DNA from 2 places in the Chryseobacterium sp. GP-SGM7 genome. Region 1 is predicted to be linked to the other one. Evidence: riboswitches for the same ligand, from Rfam matches in the RefSeq annotation. Region 1 holds a riboswitch; the other holds the start of a gene.
What was found. Region 1 has a riboswitch for thiamine pyrophosphate ahead of pnuC (nicotinamide riboside transporter PnuC). Riboswitches for the same ligand answer to the same signal wherever they lie in the genome.
Positions count from the first base shown of each region.

Region 2: it holds a riboswitch for thiamine pyrophosphate, as region 1 does, so the genes downstream of both, ACOOWA_RS14995 (TonB-dependent receptor) here and pnuC (nicotinamide riboside transporter PnuC) in region 1, are expected to answer to the same signal.

Region 1 is NZ_JBMHFF010000001.1:1,733,162-1,740,790, forward strand. Features, by position in the region: gene ACOOWA_RS07735 (TerD family protein) at 285-926, shown strand; gene hisS (histidine--tRNA ligase) at 978-2,594, opposite strand; gene ACOOWA_RS07745 (HRDC domain-containing protein) at 2,739-3,200, opposite strand; gene ACOOWA_RS07750 (single-stranded DNA-binding protein) at 3,390-3,722, opposite strand; gene ACOOWA_RS07755 (hypothetical protein) at 4,183-5,205, opposite strand; gene pnuC (nicotinamide riboside transporter PnuC) at 5,341-5,937, opposite strand; TPP riboswitch at 5,965-6,068, opposite strand; gene ACOOWA_RS07765 (HPP family protein) at 6,477-7,073, shown strand; gene ACOOWA_RS07770 (hypothetical protein) at 7,079-7,417, shown strand; gene ACOOWA_RS07775 (TIGR01777 family oxidoreductase) at 7,427-7,629, shown strand, end outside.
Region 2 is NZ_JBMHFF010000004.1:28,866-36,494, forward strand. Features, by position in the region: gene ACOOWA_RS14985 (bifunctional aconitate hydratase 2/2-methylisocitrate dehydratase) at 1-1,038, opposite strand, end outside; gene ACOOWA_RS14990 (WG repeat-containing protein) at 1,432-2,199, shown strand; TPP riboswitch at 2,269-2,363, shown strand; gene ACOOWA_RS14995 (TonB-dependent receptor) at 2,466-4,568, shown strand; gene ACOOWA_RS15000 (hypothetical protein) at 4,799-5,572, shown strand; gene ACOOWA_RS15005 (acyl-CoA thioesterase) at 5,560-6,084, shown strand; gene ACOOWA_RS15010 (GxxExxY protein) at 6,392-6,784, shown strand; gene ACOOWA_RS15015 (2-hydroxyacid dehydrogenase) at 6,831-7,629, shown strand, end outside.

The DNA of each region.
Region 1 (7,629 bases):
TATTAAATATTGCTTAAATAATTAAAAATATTAAATCTATTTCAAAAAACTATGTTAAATTTGTCGCAAACTAAGAGCTAAAAACCTAATTTAACAACAGTATTTCAAATTATTGAATCAAGCAATAATCCACACCTTATCCCTTACTATTTTTATGAATTTTGGTTAATATATTAAATCAAAACTATCATTGTATTTTATTTTTTCATCATTAAAAATACTTTTGTTTAAAACACCAGTATAAGTTGAGATTAGTTTTTACTGAAAATTTATTATTATAAATTATGACCGCAATTTTAGAGAAAAGCCAGGCTATCAATATCTTTGAAGATTATAAAACCAATGATGTAAGTTATATATTTGGAATCAATTGGGGGAAAATAGAAATACAAAAACGTAACTTTTTAGGAATTAAAAAACGAAAAGTAAGTTCAGATATAGACCTTGATTTTACTTGCGTTATGTTTGATTCACAGAAAAAAGCAATCGATTGGATTTACTCGCCAAAATATAACAGTTGGTTGATTCAAAACAACTTTCCTTTAGGAAAATCTCAGTCAAAAGATGGGGCTTTTAAGCATTATGACAAAAGTTCAAACGAAAATTCTGATTATAGAAAACTGATCAAAATAGATCCTACAAAAATAAACGATGATATTTACACTGTTTTCTTTTATTTAAATATTGATGCAAGAAGTGTTAAGCAAACAGATTTTTCTTTAGTTAATTCTATCGAATTTAAAATTAATTGTCCGGAAACTGACAAAACATTTTCTGAATTTAAAATCCAGCCTAATTCTAATAAAAAAAATAAAGGAACTTTAGTTTTAGGTAAACTTTATCGAGAGAACGGAACATGGAAATTTATGGCAATGGATAAAGCGATTGATGAGAAAAAATTCATCCGCTTTACACGAGGTTTTTAATAAAAAATTCCGACTGTTTCGCAGTCGGAATTTTTTGTTTTAATAGATTTTTTATCCTAAAAATTCTTCTAAAGAAACGGTTTTCTGCTCTCCTGCTTCTAGGTTTTTGAATGTTACCGTTCCGTTTTTAAGTTCTTCATCGCCTAAGAAAACCAGATTTTTAATTCCTTTCTTTTCTGCATAAGTAAACTGTTTACCAATTTTTGCATTTTCAGGATACAATTCAGCAGAAATTCCTTTTTCTCTTAATTTGATAATTAATTTTAATGATTCTACATTTTCTTCACCTCCGAAATTAGCGAAGAGGTATTCAACGTTTGAAGTAGCATCTTCAGGGAAAAGGTTTAATTCTTCCATTACCAAATAAATTCTGTCGAGACCAAAAGAAATACCAATTCCGGGGATATTTTTCACCCCAAAAACTTCTGTAAGATTATCATATCTTCCGCCACCACCGATAGAACCCATTTGTGCTTCGTCAGCTTTCACTTCGAAAATTGCTCCGGTGTAATAATCTAATCCACGAGCCAACGTAATATCAAAAACTAAATTCTGAATATCAATACCAAGATTTAAAGATTGCGTGATAACATATTCTAATTCTTCAACTCCTTTCAGACCGATTTCATTTCCGGCAAATTTTTCTTTTAATTGAAGAAGATTTTCCAACGCATCGTCCGATTGAGTGAAAAGGAAATCTAATTTATCAATAGAATCCTGAGAAATTTGTCTTTCTAAAAGTTCCATAACTACTCCATCTTTTCCGATTTTATCTAATTTGTCTAAGGCCACTGTAAAATCAATCAATTTATCGGTAATTCCTGCATATTCTGCTAAACCTGAAAGGATTTTTCTGTTGTTAATATGAATCGTCACTGAAACTTTTAGCTCAGCAAAAGATTTTAAATACAATTGTACCAAATCAACTTCCTGCAAAAGACTTTCGCTTCCTACGACATCGGCATCACATTGATAAAACTCTCTGTATCTCCCTTTTTGCGGACGATCTGCTCTCCAAACCGGCTGAATCTGATACCGTTTGTAGGGAAAAGTAAGTTTCCCGTGATTCATAGCAACAAATCTTGCAAAAGGTACAGTTAAATCGTAACGAAGAGCTTTTTCAGAAATTTCATTAGTTAATCTTTTAGCTTCAAGCAAATCACTTTCTAAATAAGGTTCAATAAAACTTCTAAAAAAGTTTTGTCTCTCTAAAACATATTCTGCTTTAGTATTGTCTTTATTACTTATTAAAATTTCAAAATTTTCTTCAAAATACTTTTTTAATAACTTATAGTAAAAATCATTTGTGAAAATTTGTAAACCTTTTTCTAATAGTTGCTTGTATTCATGGAAATGATTAGAGTTAAATCCTACTTCATTTAGTCCATCATAAATATGATTAAAATTAGTTGTCAGAATTGATAATTCTTTTAATTCTAATCGCAAATCCTTTAGATAATCTCCAGAATTTAAAATCTTAAAAATCAAACGGTCACCTTCTTCTCCATATTTTCCGGTTAATGTTGAAAGATTTTCAAAACTTGGCGTTTCCAAAGGCTGAAAGCCAAACAGTTCAAAATTTTTCTGCAATATATTGATGATGTATTTTCTTCTTGAAACTTCCAGCGATGTAAAATCTCTCGTTCCTTTTGCTAAGCTTGGCTTCATAATTTATGAGTAATGAATAATCTGTAATGAGTAATTGCTTGCAAAAATAAGGAATTGAAAGGACTTTTTAAATCAATAAAAAGCTGGAGACGATAATTTCCCCAGCTTCAATTAATCACTTGTGTTTGGTGTTCAATCATCTTTCTATACACTTTCTAAAATTTCAAGAATTTCTTCGCCATAATTTTCAATTTTATGTTTCCCGAAACCTTTGATATCTAAAAGCTCTTCTTTTTTAATGGGTTTATATTTCGCAACAGAGATCAGTTCTTTGTTGCTCGCAATAAAATACGTCGGAAGATTCTGTTCTTTTGCCTTTTCGGAACGCCATAGTTTTAAGGCATCTAAAATTTTAATCTCGTCGTGATTTAAAGTTTCATCTTCTGCCGAATATTTTACGGCTTTAGAATCTTTTACAATCGTTTTATTAATGTTAGATTCTATATCATTGAAATACAGTACAACCGACCAAAACTGTTCGTCATGAATAAATGCTGTTTCGGTCTTAATAATCTCATGAGTTTCAAGAAAATTATCGATTGTTTTTTGGTCTTCACGCAGAAATTCATCTGCAATTCTGATTTTTAAAACTTTTATTTTCATCATTTGTGATTTTAAAGTTTAACAATTACTTATTCGACTACCTGTTTTTAATACTAAAATTATTTAACGCAAAGAAGCGCAAAGATTTTTTTTTAACTACTAACTGTTTTTAAGTTCGCAAAACCGTAAACTTAGCAAAGAACACAAAGTTTCAAGCAAAAAAAATATAGATTAATAAACAGATATTTAATTTTATTTACCGCCTAAAAGCAGAAGTTCATCTACTCTTATTTCAGTAATATATCTTTTCACGCCTTCTTTATCGTCGTATGACCTGTACGTTATTTTCCCTTCAATGGCGATCTCTTTTCCTTTTGGAACGTACTTCTGAAAAATCTCAGCTGTTTTTCCAAAAGCAACCAAACTGTGCCATTGTGTTTCTTCCACTTTCTCGCCTTTTGCATTGGTATAATGGTCGTTTGTAGCCAATGATACGGAAACTTTCATTCCTCCGTTTTCGAAGTTTACTGTTTCAACTTCTTTTCCTGTGAAACCGATTAAGGTTAATTTGTTTCTTAGTGACATAACTTTGTATTTTTAAAATTAATATTCAGATAAGAGACGTTCACTTGTTTTCTCAAATCTCTGTTGCAAAGATTCGTAAGATTGAAAACTTTAGTCGGTTGTAAACTGTTTAAATTCGTTTGTAGTCGTTTGAAAACGGATATATTTTTTCAAAATGAACTGTAGTTTATTTATTTAAAATTTAATCTTACATTTGATTGATAAGTGAATTACTAACTTATTAACCAAAATTAAATTATTAAAAACTTTTCAAAAACCTGTAATAGAATATCACACTTGGTTGTCTTAATCTTAAAGACAAGAATGAAAAGCATCTTTTTCCAGATTTTATTTTTCACCTCCATATTTACTTTTGCGCAAAGCGAATTAAAAATCACCGGCATAATTCTCAGCCAAAACGATTCAAAAATCAGTCAATCAATTGATGTTTATTTATTTGACAACGAAAGTCATTTAATTTTCAGTTGTAACTATCTAACTCCCTCCTAAAATTAGAATGCTGCGTCGCCGTAAAATAATCACAGAAAACCTGATAAACTGCAGAATCAGCATAACTGGCTTTGATTCCTAACTGAAAATAAATTTCCAGAATCTGATGCGACAAACTTTCAACCAAATTCAGAGCATAATCGTGAATTTCAGACTGTTTTTCAGAAATAATCAACTTAGAATCATGTAGTAAAGATTCAACTTCATCTGCAAATTCAATGACCTTTTCCATCGCTTCTTCTACTCTTCTATTGAAAAAATCAAAGTTAAGATGAGGTCGAATTTTCATGGCTTCTTCAATAAAATGCGAAGCCATCCCAAGATAATTAACCAGCAAAGTCAAATCTGCGAAAATCCTGAACGGAATTTTATCTAAGACATCATTTGTAAAAAAATTATCATAAATAAAGCTGTAATCTTCAGTAACTTTTACATTATCTACTTTAAAAGAATAGGTTCCGGTTGCTTTCATTCCCATCGATTTCCAGTTTGGAATAATTTCAACCTGATTTTTAGAAATCACAAATGAACGAATTATTTCAGAACCAGATCCGTCCAACAAAGGATTTCCGTTTTCTGTTAATTGAGCGTTTAAAGTAAAGTGGCTTAAATGTGGTGCTCCGGTTGCAAAATGCCAAAGTCCGTTGATCAGAAAAGTTCCATCGGTTTGTTGTTGTGCTGTTCCGCCAATCATTCCGCTTCCTCCGAAACAGGTTTTAGAATCGGAGAAAAGCTCTTTCGCAATTTCAGGTTTTAAATTTCTTGAGAAAAAATTAGCTCCCGAACACAAAGTCAACATCCAACCTAGACTTCCGTCAATCTTTGACCAATCGAAAAGTATTTTTAAACCTTGATTTAAACGCAAACCTAATCCGCCATAAACTTTTGGAACCCAAATCTGAAGCAGTCTTTCCTGATGAATCTGATTGATAATTTCAGACGGAACATCAGAAACGCCGTGCATTTTTTCTCTTAATTCTTGAAATGAAAACATTATAAAATCTTATTTGAAGGTTCTTTGATCATAATTATTCTCTCTCATGATTGTTTTTTATCTCTCGCTAATTAAGCAGATTTTGCAGATAAAAGAATCTGCATTATTTGCTAAATCTGCGTGAGTAAAAATTTATTAAACAACAGCTACATCTTTAGATTTAATGATTTTTCGCCATTCCAGATAACCGGAAATAGCAACGATGAATAAGAAAGCCGTCAAAACTGCATACAGATAAAGCCCTTTGTGAATCAACAGAGGAATTGCAATAATGTTGCTTATATTCAGTAAAACCCAATTTTCGATTTTTCTTCGTGCCATCAACCACATTCCGGCCCAAGCAAAAGCACTGACTAAAGAATCCAGAATCGCAACATCAGAATCGGTAAACTGCGTGAGAAAAAACCAGAACAAAATAAAAGTTCCTGCTACAATTCCTGCAGTAATCCATTTTTCCTGAGTGGTAGTTTCAGAAATAACTGTTTCCGAGTGCCTTTTACCAAATTTCCAGTAAAGCCATCCGTAAATGCTCATGACGAGATAGTAAAGATTTAAGGTAAATTCCGCATACAATTTAGCGAAAAACATCACGTAAAGCGAAAGTGAAATTCCGGCGATCCCGAAAAGATAATTGTTTGAATTGTTTTTTCTGGCTAATAAAACCTGAACAACTGAAAAGCAGACACCCAACCATTCCTGCCATGTTGTCTGTTGTAAAATTTCCTGCATCAAATTAACTTATATAAATTAAATGATGAGATGATATATCATAAAAATCCCTACGTCGGCATTATCCGAATCAGGTGTGGAAAAATTTCCCGGGTATCATCTCAGCCGCTATTGCAGCACCCCATTGATGGCGCAAATGTGAGACTTTTTTTTGGAAAATGAAAATTTTTCGTTTTTAAAACGAAAAAGACATTTCTATAAATTAAAAAAATTAGCAGTTTGTTTGTCATGCTGAAAGCAACTCAACATCATTGCATAGAATTGTTCAGAAAATATATAATTATTCTTAAACGCAATGAGCGCAAAGATTTTTTAATGTTTGAGAATATTTTCCGTTCGCAAGGGCGTTTCACTCAGCTATGAACGCAATTCCCTTTGCTTAACGAAGTGCCTTTGCGAACGGAAAATGTTTTCAATTTACATCAATTTTCTTTGCGACCATAGCGTTAGAATTAATTTCCTATCAACAATCTTATTCCCGACTGAAATTTATCCGTTTGCAAACGGATATTTCGTATCTTTAAATTTCAAATAAATTTATTGTGAAAAAGACTTTTAAAAGAACGCTACGAGTATCAAAATACGTAATTTACAAAGAGACCTTGGTTGATTACAAAGAACATTTCTGGTCTTTCCTGGGTGCTTTTTTCGGAATTGGATTGATTGCGTTTTTACAGTCACAATTTTTATTTAAACAGGAAAATATATTTTTAATCGGTTCTTTTGGTGCATCATGTGTATTAATCTACGGAGCCATTCAGAGTCCGCTTGCACAACCTAGAAATTTAATTGGCGGGCATGTAATTTCAGCAATAATCGGAGTGACTGTTTTTAAAATTGTTCCGGATATTATCTGGATTTCTGCACCATTAGCAGTCGGTTTATCGATTGTCTTTATGCAAGCTACTAAAACACTTCATCCACCGGGAGGAGCAACCGCATTAATTGCAGTAAGCTCAACTGGAAAAATACCTGAGTTAGGATATTGGTACGTTCTTTCTCCTGTTTTATCGGGCTGTCTTATATTACTTTTAGTCGCTTTGGTTTTTAATAATATGACGAAAAACAGAAGTTATCCCAATCACAGCAGATTTATTAAACGGCTAAAGAAAAAACAAGAACACAAACTGAAAAAATAATTATTATGGAATGTATTGAATGTGGCGAAAAAATTATCGGAAGATCTGATAAAAAATTCTGTAACGATGCCTGCAGAAACGCTTTTAACAATAAACAAAACAAAGACTCCAGTAATCTGATGCGGAATGTAAACAATAAACTCCGAAAAAATTACCGCATTCTGAGTGAGATTAATATTGACGGAAAAACAAAAATCGCCAAGTCGAAATTAGATGGCTTAGGTTTTGATTTTAAATATTTTACAAATATAAAAGTTTACAAAAATGGGTCGGAATATAAATTTGTTTATGATCAAGGCTACAAACTTTTAGAAGAAGATTTTATTTTAATTGTTAAAAACTAATTTTGTAAAATGAAAGAAACTGTCTTAATTACCGGCGCAAGCGGAGCCATTGCAAGAGTGCTTTCAAAAAAACTGAACAACGAATATTCTATACGATTTTTAACAAGGAAAAAAGAAGCCGATAACGAATTTGAATGGGATCTGGAAAACCACATTATTGATGAAAATGCTTTTGAAAACGTAAGTCACATTATTCATCTTGCCGGAGCCAA
Region 2 (7,629 bases), on a different contig from region 1:
TTCCTGATCGCCGTTGTATAATTTTTTTTCTTTGATATTAATGGTAAGAACAGTTCCGGTTGCAACAGAATATTTTTCTTCAAGAATTGGTTCTCCACTTTCATTACGCACAACGTTTCCATCTGCATCCAAAACTTTAACCCAGTTTTGAAGGTCAATCCCGATTCCTCCGGTTACATCAACAGTAGTTAAGAAAATCGGTGAAATACCATTTGTTCCCGCTACAATTGGTGCAATATTTACAAACGGAATATAAGGACTTGCCTGTTTACCTGTCCAAAGTGCAACATTATTTACACCAGACATTCTGGATGAACCAACACCCATTGTTCCTTTTTCGGCGATTAACATAACACTTTTATCAGGATGTTGAGCCTGTAAAGCCTGAATCTCTTCCTGAGCTTGTGGAGATATCATACATTTTCCATGAAGTTCACGGTCTGATCTTGAGTGCGCCTGATTTCCCGGAGACAATAAATCTGTAGAAATATCACCTTCGCCGGCAATGTAGGTTACTACTTTAATTTCTTCGGCAACTTCCGGAAGTTTTGTGAAAAATTCTGCCTGTGCATAGCTTTCAATGATTTCTTTTGCAATTTCATTTCCGCTGTGGAATGCTGCTTTTAGACGGTCGGTGTCTGCTTCGTAAAGGAAAACCTGAGTTTTAAGAACATTTGCAGCTTCTTTAGCAACTGCAGGATCGTTACCTAAAGCTAAATCCAACAATACTTCGATGGAAGGACCGCCTTTCATGTGAGACAATAACTCGAAAGCAAACGCCGGAGTAATTTCTTCTAATACGGATTCTCCTAAAATGATTTCTTTTAAAAACTGAGCTTTCACACCTGCGGCAGACGTTGTACCCGGTAAAGTATTATAGATAAAGAATTTCAGAGAATCTGCTCTGTATTCGTTATTCTTATCTTTAATTTGTGTAATAATTGCGCTTAATAATTCTGCGCCATCGATTGGTTTTGGGTGAAGACCCTGGCTTTTTCTTTCTTCGATTTCTTGGATGTAATCCTGATAAATATTCATAAATAGAAGTTCTTTTTTATAAGTTTAAAGTAGATTATTGATAAGTAGACATCTGTAAAATGCAGAATCAGGCTGAATAATCTACAACATTTCTCAAAATGTGAGATAATAATCTGTCCTAATGGATAAATATTAAAAAAGGACTTTCTCTGAAAATGTAAGAATTCACTTTGCAATCAGTATCGCAGAAAATTCTTTTTCGGATAAAACGTTTATTAGATTTAAAATGACAAAAATCAAGTATAAGATCTTAAAACATTTTTAAAATTATCGTACATTTAAAAATGTTCCCAAAAATACGGAATTTTAATTTTTTTCTTATGCTAAATTATTTAGATTCTTTATAAATATGTTTTTTATATTTTCTATTTTTGGCACAAATTTACGCGAAAGATGATTTTAAGAAAATTGATGTTGAGTTTTTTGCTCTTACTTTTAAACTTTGTTTTTTCTCAGTCTAAAACTTTGAATAAGAGTTCTTTAAATAAATCAAAAATTATTTCTAAGTTAAGTACAACTAAGAAAGTTTCTCCTGGTCTTCCAATAGTTAATGAAAATATACCGTTATTGATTCCGCAAAAAAAGAACGGAAAATCTGGCTTTGTTAATCAAAAAGGAAAATTTGTTATTCTGCCGGAGTATGATTTGGTGATGTTTTTTGGTGAAGATTGCAATCTTTTAAATTCTCCTAATGAGAAAGCGAAGAAATTTGGCACGGTAGATTTTGCAACTGTTGAAAAAGGCGGAATTACTTTTAGAATCAATAAATCAGGCAAAAAAGTATATCAATACAGCAATAATGATTTAGGAAAATGTACGTATGATTTAAAAAAACCTTTATTTCATGCTTATATTCTTAACGGGAAATACGGGATTATTGAAGATTCAAAATTTAAAAATGCGTCAGATAAAAATCAATTCACTATTTATCCAAGTTATCAGTATCTCTATATTTTGGAAGGCGACGATGTGTCAAATCCTATGATTGTTGCAACCTACAACGATAAATTCGGAGTGATTGACATCAATAATAAAATAGTCATTCCATTTGAATATTCAGATATAAAAAGAAACTACAGCTGGAAATTAGGTAAAATGTTTGATGTTACCAAAGATGATAAAAATTACTACTATATCGATTCTGATAACCGTTCGTATTAGATTTAAATAAAAATTTAGAGGAAAATGTTTTCCTTAATCCAGTTTTAAATATTTTTTGTAATTTTGCCGCTGAAATTAAAGGGGTGCCCCGATTGGAGCTGAGATTATACCCAATGAACCTGGAACAGGTAATGCTGTTTAGGGAAGTTAAATGAGCAATGAGTAATAAGCAATAAGTAATCCATTAGAATTACTTATTACCAATCACTCATTACTGATATCATAATCGCCCCTTTTATTCCATTAAATTTTTAAAATTTATAAGAATGAAAGGATTATTTTTTTTAGGACTTACCGCAAGTTCTTTGAGTTTCGCACAAACTCAAAACCCGGATTCTCTGAAAGTCAGAGAAATTGAAGCTGTAAACTTCACCAAAAGACTTCCTGTCGCCAAAGAAATCATCAATGTTCAAAAAGATCTCGACAGTAGGAATCTTGGGCAGGATTTACCGATTCTTTTGAAAAATCAAACCTCAATTATCTCAACTTCTGATGCAGGAAACGGAGTCGGTTACACCGGATTTAGAATTCGTGGGGTTGCAGGAAGAGGAATTAATGTGATGATGAATGGTGTTCCGTTCAATGATTCAGAAAGTCAGGGAACTTTTTTTGTGAATGTTCCGGATTTAACGAGTTCAGCGTCGCAAATTGTCATTCAGCGTGGAGTTGGAACTTCAAATAATGGAGTTTCTGCTTTCGGAGCGAGTATCAACGTGATTTCAAAAGAGCCTGAAGACAAGTTTTATTTTAAAACAGATGACAGTTATGGTTCTTTTAATACCTACAAATATTCTGCAGAAATCGGTTCCGGAAAATTTTGGAAAGATCGTCTTTCCGTGATGGGAAGGTATTCTACTATTCATTCTGACGGATATATTGACAGAGCTGCTTCAGATTTGAATTCTTATAATTTCACAGCATTATTTGAAGAAGGAAAAACGAAACTTCGTCTGATGGCTTTTGGCGGAAAGGAAAAAACGTATCAGGCGTGGAACGGTGTTGACCGTCAAACCTGGGAAACCAATCCCAGAACCAATTTATCAGGAGCAATCTATGATGCAAACTGGGAAAATATTATAGGGTTTTATGATAACGAAACTGATAATTACAGACAAAATCACTATCAATTACTTTGGGAACAAGGCTTAAATACGAATTGGAACCTTGAAACAACGTTTCACTACACAAAAGGTCGAGGTTATTATGAAAATTACAAACAAGGCGATCCTTATGCAAGATATAATTTGCCTGATTTTAATGGAAATAAATCTTCAGACTTCATCAGAAAAAAATGGCTGAATAATGATTTCTACGGCGTGGTTTCTACTCTATACGGAAAGTTTGATAATCTTGATTTGAATTTCGGGGTTGTCGGAAACCAGTATTACGGAAGACATTACGGAAATGTAAGAGATGTTTTCTTTGCAGAAATTCCACAACATGAATATTACCGAAATCGTTCGGTGAAGAATGAAATTGCCGGTTTTGCCAAAGCTTTAATCAAAGTAAATGATTTTGAATTCTTCGGAGATTTGCAATTAAGAAATATTGATTACGATACCAAAATTTTGATGGAAGGTGATGATGAAGGTGCGAATCTGAAAAAAAACTGGTTGTTTTTCAACCCTAAAGCCGGAATCAATTATAAATTAGGCAACGGAAAAGTATTTATTTCTTACGCTCATGCGCAACGCGAGCCGAATCGTGACGATTTAATATCAAATAATGATGTGAAATCTGAAAGTCTTCACGATGTAGAAGCAGGAATCGAAAAACAGTTTGGTCCGGTAGCTTTAACTGCAAATCTATATTATATGTATTATCTGAATCAGTTGGTTTTAAACGGGCAGATCAGCAATATCGGAGAATTTATAAGAACCAATTCCGGGAAAAGTTATAGAAGAGGAATTGAAGTTGGTGCTTTGGCGAAGCTTTCAAAACAGTGGGAAATTTCCGGGAATGTAAGTTTAAGCCAAAACAGAAACCTGGATTTCAGAATTGAAAACGAGACCGGAATTAACAATCTAGGAAATACTGAAATTTCTTTCTCACCAAACGTGATTGCTAATGTAAGCCTGAAATTTAATCCTACTAAAAATTTCCACTTTGCTTTAATGAATCAATATGTTGGAAAACAGTACTTGGACAATACGGAAACACAGAGTTTATTGTTGAAAGATTATTTTCTGACAGATTTTAATGTGCAGTATGACTTTAAAATTTCTAAACACGATGTCGCTTTAAAACTTTTAGTCAATAATATTTTCGATCAGAAATATGTAAATAACGGCTATGTTTACGACGGTCCGATTTATTTTGCTCAGGCCGGAACGAATTTTATGTTCGGAATCAGCTGGAAAATTCAATAATCAAAAATACAACACCATTTCACATTATTATAGTTAGTTTCTTATTAAATTTTTTAAAGACTGTTTCGGCAGTCTTTTTTATTAGATTTAAGTTAAAGACTAAATAAAATCTGTGTAAATCTGTGTAATCTGTGGGAGATTTAATAAGAAGATTCATTTATGATTTTAACAATTTAAACTAAAAATAAATCTCTCAAAAAGTCACGAAAAAGTCATAAATTTGCGGTCAAATGAATATTTCAGCTTACATTTTAGAATACCTGAAGCAATTCGGAACCGTTGTAGTTCCGCAATTTGGCGTTTTTTCACTCGAAAATACCAAAGCAGTTATCAATTCTGAAAACGGAAGTATTCTTCCGCCTTCGAGCAAGATTGCTTTTCGCTCAGATTATCAGATTTCATCGGATGATCTGGCAAATTTTGTCAGCACCAAAAAAGGGGTTTCTAAAAATTCTGCTGAAAGCGAACTGCAGGTTCAGACCGATTTCTGGAAGAAAAAACTTCAGGCGGAACAGACTTTAGAAATACAGAATCTTGGAACTATTTTCGTTGAAGACGGAATTTTGACATTCAGAGGAAACCGTTTAGAATCAGATCATCCCGATTTTTATGGCTTGGAGGAAATTCGTTTTTCTGACATTAAAAATGATGAAAGCTCGATTCCCACTGTTAATAAAGAGAAAGATTATAAATTCAACAAATCTATTCTGTGGATTTTTCTTTTCATAATTCCTGTGTTAGGAATTCTGTATTTTGGTTACACCCAGAGAGAAATGCTTTTCGGAAAAAAGTCTTTTGATGATGTGTCGGTACAAACCAAAACCAAAAGAATTGAAAAGACTATTCCTGTAAAGATTGACTCTGCTCAAATGAGACTGAATGATTCTTTAAAGCAGGTTCAACTGAAAAAAGACTCTTTAATTCAGGATTCTATTAAAAAAACAGCCGTAAAATCTGTGAAAGTTCCGGCAACTCAAAAATCAAAACCTAAATGGCAAAAATAAAAAAAGCGTCAGAATCTCTTACAGTGATGACGAATATCGTTCTTCCGAATGATACCAACCAACTTAGAAACCTTTTCGGAGGCGAATTGTTGGCAAGAATGGATCGTTGTGCATCGATTTCAGCAACAAGACACTGCGAAAGAAGAGTGGTGACAGCTTCTGTAAATCATGTTTCTTTCGATCACCCGATTCCTGAAGGCGGAATTGTGGTAATGGAATCTAAAGTTTCGCGTGCATTTTCAACCTCAATGGAAATTTATGTTGATGTTTGGTTGGATGATCCGATTAATCATAAAAAAATTCAGACCAATAAAGGAATTTACACTTTCGTTGCAGTGGATGAATTCAACAGACCGATTCCAATTCCACAGATGGAACCCGAAACAGAAATAGAAGTAGAAAGATTTGATGCAGCATTAAGAAGAAAAGAATTATCTTTAATTCTTTCAGGAAGAATGAAGCCAACAGAATCTGTGGAATTGAAAAAGCTGTTTTCAGGCGAAATAGTTTAAACACAAATCTCACAAATATTTTCACACTAATTTCCACAAATTTTTTAATTACTGAGATATTCGTGATGTTAGATATTAATGATAATCAAAATGTTTTTAGGTTGATCCGTGATATTTGTGGAAAAAATTAGTGATATTAGTGCTTAAATAAAAAAACAATATGACAACTCATACTAATTTCCACAAAATTTTTAATTACTGAGATATTTGTGATGTTAGATATTAAAGATAATCAAAATGTTTTCAGGTTGATTTGTGATATTTGTGGAAAAAATTAGTGATATTAGTGTTTAAATAAAAACACAATATGACAACTACTATTTCAGAAAATGAAATCTCAAGAATTGTATACGAAGCAGGATATTTAGTTCACAAATCTTTAGGTCCTGGACTTTTGGAAAGTGCATACGAAGAATGCATGTTTTACCAGCTTAAAAAAGAAGGATTATTTGTTGAAAAACAAAAACCGATGTCTTTGGTTTACGATGATATTAAAATGGATGTTGGATATAGATTAGATTTACTTATTGAAAGTAAGTTTGTTTTAGAAATAAAATCTGTTGAAGCATTGAATGATATTCATTTAGCTCAAATCCTTACTTATTTACGATTAAGCAACTGTAAATTAGGAATGTTGATTAATTTCAATACACTTCATTTTAAAAATGGAGTTAAAAGAGTTATCAACGGAACATTATAAATTTGTGGCATTCGTGAAAAATATTAGTGTAATTAGTGTTTAAAAAATGAGAATCCTATTATTAGACAAAAACCATCCTCTTATTACTGAACAGCTTTTAGAAAAAAACTTTATTCTGGAAGAAGATTTTACGTCTTCTTACGATGAGGTTTGTGCTAAAATTAAAAATTATGATGGCGTCATTATCCGAAGCAGAATCCCTTTGGATGCTAATTTTTTGGAACAGGGTAAAAACTTAAAATTCATCGCAAGAGTAGGTGCGGGAATGGAGAATATTGATATTCCTGTTGCTGAAAAACTAGGAATTCAACTAATTAATTCTCCGGAAGGAAACCGTGATTCTGTGGCTGAACACGTTGTCGGAATGCTTTTGGTTTTAATGAACCGACTTTTTATCGCTTCAAATGAAGTCAAAAACGGAATCTGGCTTCGAGAAGAAAATCGTGGTGATGAGTTATTGGGAAAAACTGTAGGATTAATTGGTTACGGAAATATGGGAAAAGCAACAGCAAAAAGACTTTCAGGTTTTGGTTGTAGGGTAATTTTCCATGATATTCTTCCCAATCTTTCAGATGAGTTTGCAACACAGGTGAGCTTAGAAGAATTAAAGGAAAAAGCTGAAGTTTTAAGTCTTCACATTCCGTTGACTACGGAAACTCATTATATAATTGACGAAAAGTTTATTTCTGAAATGAAAAATGACTTCTATTTCGTTAATACCGCAAGAGGAAAAAATATTGAAACGAAATATCTGGTTGAAGCTATAAAATCCGGAAAAGTAAAAGGTGCTTGTCTTGATGTTTTGGAATTTGAAAAATCTTCTTTTGAAAATCTTGAAGCAGACA